DNA from 2 places in the Hymenobacter sp. PAMC 26628 genome. Region 1 is predicted to be linked to the other one. Evidence: riboswitches for the same ligand, from Rfam matches in the RefSeq annotation. Region 1 holds a riboswitch; the other holds the start of a gene.
What was found. Region 1 has a riboswitch for thiamine pyrophosphate ahead of AXW84_RS17240 (TonB-dependent receptor). Riboswitches for the same ligand answer to the same signal wherever they lie in the genome.
Positions count from the first base shown of each region.

Region 2: another riboswitch for thiamine pyrophosphate. It lies ahead of thiS (sulfur carrier protein ThiS); the one in region 1 lies ahead of AXW84_RS17240 (TonB-dependent receptor).

Region 1 covers NZ_CP014304.1:3,974,688-3,977,078, forward strand. Annotated here, with positions in the region: gene AXW84_RS17240 (TonB-dependent receptor) at 1-987, opposite strand, end outside; TPP riboswitch at 1,049-1,152, opposite strand; gene AXW84_RS17245 (hypothetical protein) at 1,318-1,539, shown strand; gene AXW84_RS17250 (BamA/TamA family outer membrane protein) at 1,646-2,391, opposite strand, start outside.
Region 2 covers NZ_CP014304.1:5,240,272-5,242,662, reverse strand. Annotated here, with positions in the region: partial or broken gene thiC (phosphomethylpyrimidine synthase ThiC) at 1-1,401, opposite strand, end outside; gene thiS (sulfur carrier protein ThiS) at 1,469-1,570, opposite strand; TPP riboswitch at 1,752-1,848, opposite strand; gene AXW84_RS22745 (acetamidase/formamidase family protein) at 1,904-2,391, opposite strand, start outside.

The DNA of each region.
Region 1 (2,391 bases):
CAGTGAGTCGGCCAGGCCATACCAACTTTGGTAGGTGGTTTCGTAGCCAGTGATGATGAGGGCCCGAAGTAGAGTTTTTTCGTCGGAGTACGTGCCGGCCAGGTACAGCGACTTCAGCCGCGACGAACCGCGGTCGATGTAGCCGTCGCTCTGCACCCGCGAGGCGCGGGCGTCCACCGTGAAGTGGTTGTTGATGAGGCCCGTGCCAGCGGCCACCGTGCTTTTCCAGGTGCCAAACGAGCCGGCCGAGTTATTAATCTCGGCGTAGGCCTTGGAGCGCAGGCCCAGGGTTTCCACGTTCAAGCTGGCCCCGAAGGCCCCCGCACCATTGGTGCTGGGTCCCGCCCCGCGCTGCACCTGGATGCTCTGCACGGACGACGCCAAATCGGGCAAATCGACGAAGAACACGCCGTGGCTTTCGGCCTCGTTTACCGGCACCCCGTTGAGGGTCACGTTGATGCGCGTGCCATCCGTGCCGCGGATGCGGATGCCGGTATAGCCCACGCCGGTGCCCGCGTCGGAGGTCGTGACGACGCTCGGCGTTTGGTCGAGCAGGTAGGGAATGTCCTGGCCGAAGTTGCGGGCCTGGAGCTGCTCGCGGCTCACGTTTTGGTAGGCGGTGCCGGTACGCTCGTTGGCGCGGGTGGCCGTGACGACGGCCTCGGGCGTGAGGTTGCGGGCCGTGGCCAGGGCCAGCGCGGGCAGCTGCTGGGGCCCCGGCTGGCCCTGCAGCGGCAGGGCCAGCGCCGCAAAGCCCACGTAGCTGGCCCGCAGCGTGTGGGGCCCCGCAGGCACGGCCGGCAGCACGAAGCGGCCGGCGGCGTCGGTGGTGGCGCCCAGGCCGGGCACATCGGGGAGGGTGACGGTGGCGCCGGGCAGGGCCGCGCCCCGGCCATCGGTAAGGGTGCCGGACACGGGGCCTTGCGCCCACGCCGGCGCGGCGGCCAGCGCCAGCAGCGCGGCCCCCGCAAAGGGTAGAGTTTTCAAAAAACGGTGGAAAAAGGTAGAACGCACCCGGGCCCCAGGGGTCGGAGCCAGGGCGGAAACGTCCGCGGATTGTTTATTTCCCTTCGCCGGCATTACCCGGTTCAGGTTCGATGGGTATCATCTCAGCCGGCGTCGTGCACAACGCCAGCACCCCTAAACAGGCCGCAAAGGTAAGGCGGGCGGGAACCATTCGGGGGCCCCACAACTTTTTTTATGCCAGGGCGGCTAGCTTATTGGTGGAAATCAATTAATTTAGAGTATCGGGCCGCCGAAACACAGCGGCGGTTTTAGCCGTTGTTAGTCCGGCCGTTTTTTCTCTGCTCGCCTGCTATGTACCAGCTTCTCTACGCCGTTGTGCTTTGTGCCGTGCTGCTGTTCGTGCTCGTGGTGCCGCGCCGCCGCGTGGGGCCCCCACCGCCGCCGCCCGATGGCGACGACGACGGCGGCGAACCCCACGACCCCGGCCTGCCCGACCTTGACCTGCCCCCCGGCATTTCGCGCCCCATCAACGATTGGGAGCCCGACTACAACCGCCCGCGCGTAGGCGCCTGATTTTTTAAATGTGGGCAGAATGCGGGGGAATGTGAAGATTTAGGAGATACGCTCTCCTCATTTTTCACATTCTCCCATATTTTTCACATCCTCCCACATTCGAAAATTAAAACACCTCGCCCACGTTGAACGAGAGGCTGCTAGAGCCCTGGATGCCGCGGGCGTAGTCGATACCCAAATTGGTGTGCGCCACTTTGTTGAGGTTGATGCGCAGGCCGGCGCCCACGGCCGGGGCCACCTTGTCGTAGCGCTTGGCGATGGGCTCGCCGGGCCGCTGGGCGTCTTCCGACACGGCTTGGGCGTTGGCGAATACTACGCCGCCCAGCAGGTGGTTGCGGGTGAGGCCGAAGCGGTACTCGCTTTCGAGGTAGAGCAGGTTTTTGCCCCGAAACCGGCCCTGGATGTAGCCCCGGCCGAGGTTGCTCGACGTGTCCCAGCCGGTGCTGGGCAAGTCCAGAAACGGCGGGTTGCCCCGCAAAGTCAGGGCGTTGTACGACCAGAAGGCCAGCACGTTGGCCGAGCGGCGGCTGGGGTGCAGGTAGGCGCGGCCTTCGAGCAACAGGGTTTCGTAGTTGGTGGTGCTGCCCAGGGACTGGCGGTTGGGCCGAAACACGGCGCTGAGGTAGGCGCCACCGGCCGGGTTGATGGCGTTGGCCCGGCTGTCGTAGAGCAAATTCAGCGTGGGGCCCACCGACAGGGAGCGGCCCTGGACGCCGTCGCGGTAGTGCGAGATAGTCCTGACCTGGCGGGCACCGTTGCGGCTCACGATGTTCCAATGGTCGTCGAGCTGCACCCCCAGGCCAGCGTAGAGGTTGGGGGCTAGGCGGCGCAACGCGGTCTGGTAGGCGCGCA
Region 2 (2,391 bases), 1.3 Mb from region 1:
CAATCATGGCCGCGCCGATGGCCGACGTAATGTGGTCGTAGCCGGGGGCAATGTCGGTGGTCAGCGGCCCCAGCGTATAAAAAGGGGCTTCGTGGCACTCGCGCAACTGCTTGTCCATGTTCTCCTTAATGAGGTGCATAGGCACGTGACCGGGGCCTTCTATCATCACCTGCACATCATGGGCCCAGGCAATTTTGGTGAGTTCGCCCAGGGTTTCCAGCTCGGCAAACTGCGCCTCGTCGTTGGCATCGGCGATGGAGCCGGGGCGCAGGCCGTCGCCCAGCGAAAAGGCCACGTCGTAGGCTTTTATGATTTCGCAGATTTCCTCGAAGTGCGTGTACAGGAAGCTTTCCTGGTGGTGCGCCAGGCATCATTTGGCCATAACGGAGCCCCCCGCGGCACGATGCCGGTCACGCGCTTGGCCGTCATCGGCACGTAACGCAGCAGCACGCCGGCGTGGATGGTGAAGTAGTCGACGCCCTGCTCTGCCTGTTCAATCAGCGTGTCGCGGAACAGCTCCCAGGTCAGGTCCTCGGCCTTACCGTTCACCTTTTCGAGGGCCTGATAAATCGGCACCGTGCCCACCGGCACCGGGCAGTTGCGGATAATTCACTCGCGGGTTTCGTGGATGTTCTTGCCCGTGCTCAGGTCCATCAGCGTGTCGCCGCCCCAGCGGCAGCTCCACACGGCCTTATCTACCTCTTCCTCAATGGAGGACGTAACGGCCGAGTTGCCGATGTTGGTGTTTATTTTCACCAGGAAGTTGCGGCCGATAATCATCGGCTCGCTCTCGGGGTGATTAATATTGGAGGGAATCACGGCGCGGCCGGCGGCCACTTCCTGGCGCACAAACTCGGCCGTGATGTGGCCCTCCGGCGTGTTGGCCCCGAAGCTATGGCCGCGGTGCTGCACCCGCAGCGGGTCATCGGCCGGCAGCTCGTCAAACCGCTGGTTTTCGCGGATGGCGATGTACTCCATCTCGAGCGTGATGAGGCCTTGCTTAGCGTGGTGCATCTGGCTCACGTTGGCCCCAACTTTGGCGCGCAACGGGGCGGAAATGTGCTCGAAGCGCAAGTGGTCCAGGCTGTTATCGGCGGCGCGTTGCTGGCCGTAATCCGAGGTAGTACCAGATAATTGCTCCACGTCGCCACGCTCCAGAATCCAGCTTTCGCGCAGGCGCGGCAGGCCCTTTTTCAGGTCAATTTCGACGTTCGGGTCGGTGTAGGGCCCGCTGGTGTCGTACACCGTCACGGGCGGGTTCTGCTCCGACGGGAAGCCGAAATCGGACTTGCGCTCGGTGTCGGCCAGCTCGATTTCGCGCATCGCCACTCGAATGTGCGGGTGCAGCGTGCCGGGCACGTACACTTTGCGCGAACCCGTGAGGGGCTGGCGCGCCACCAGCGTCTGCTGGGGGGCCTGGTCTTTTTTCTTCGTCGGAAAAATGGGGAGGGAAGGAGCCGGCACCCGCCTAGCCCCCTTGGGTGGCGCGGATAATGGTGAGGCGGTCGTGGGGCTGCACGGCGCGGGTGGCCCACTCGGCGCGGGGCACCACAGCGTCGTTCAGGGCCACGGCGAGGCCGCGCGGCTGGACCAGCCCAGGGCCGCCAGCAGCTCCTGCAACGGCTGCTGTTCGGCGGCTTCGTGGGGCAAATTATTTACGTAGCAGATCATGCAACTAGTTGATTAGTTGGGGAAATGCGAACCGCAAACAATAGTGGGTGCCGGCCACGGCGCGCCCATCGGGCGGCCGCGTGCGGACCAGTACTTTTCCCTTCGGCGGCATTATCCGCATCAGGTTCCAAGGGTATTGTCTCAGCCCCACGTGGCGGGGCACCCCTAAAGTTTACCCCTCAAACATACGCTCCCGGCGGCAAACGGCTGCGTGAGCGCCGGGCGCGGGGCCCTATTTTTTCCCGAAAATACTTTTGGGCAGGATGACGTGGGCCCCGCGGGTGCCGTCCACCACCTGCGTCACGTCGAGGTCGCCGGCCACGCTCACCAGCATGTAGGCGTCGTCGCGGCTTAGGCCGCGGGTGGCCACCAGGAAATCAATCATCTCGCGCACCGCGTCCTTGGCGGCCAGGGTTAGGTCCTCGTTCAGGCCCATGCTGATGTAAGCGGTGGGCGTTTCGGCACGGGGCAGCTTCTGGTGCAAGTCTTTGCGCACAATGAACTGGAGGTCGCCGACGAGCGAGGTTTCCAGGGCCGTGATGTCGACCTCGCCGTTGCCCTGCCCAGCGTGGCCGTCGCCCACAAAAAACAGGGCCCCGGGCACGTGCACCGGCAAGTACAGCGTGGTGCCCACCACCAGCTCCCGGTTGTCGAGGTTGCCGCCGTGGATGCCGGGCGGCGCGCTGTTGATGCGGCCCGCGGCCACCGGTGGGGCCACGC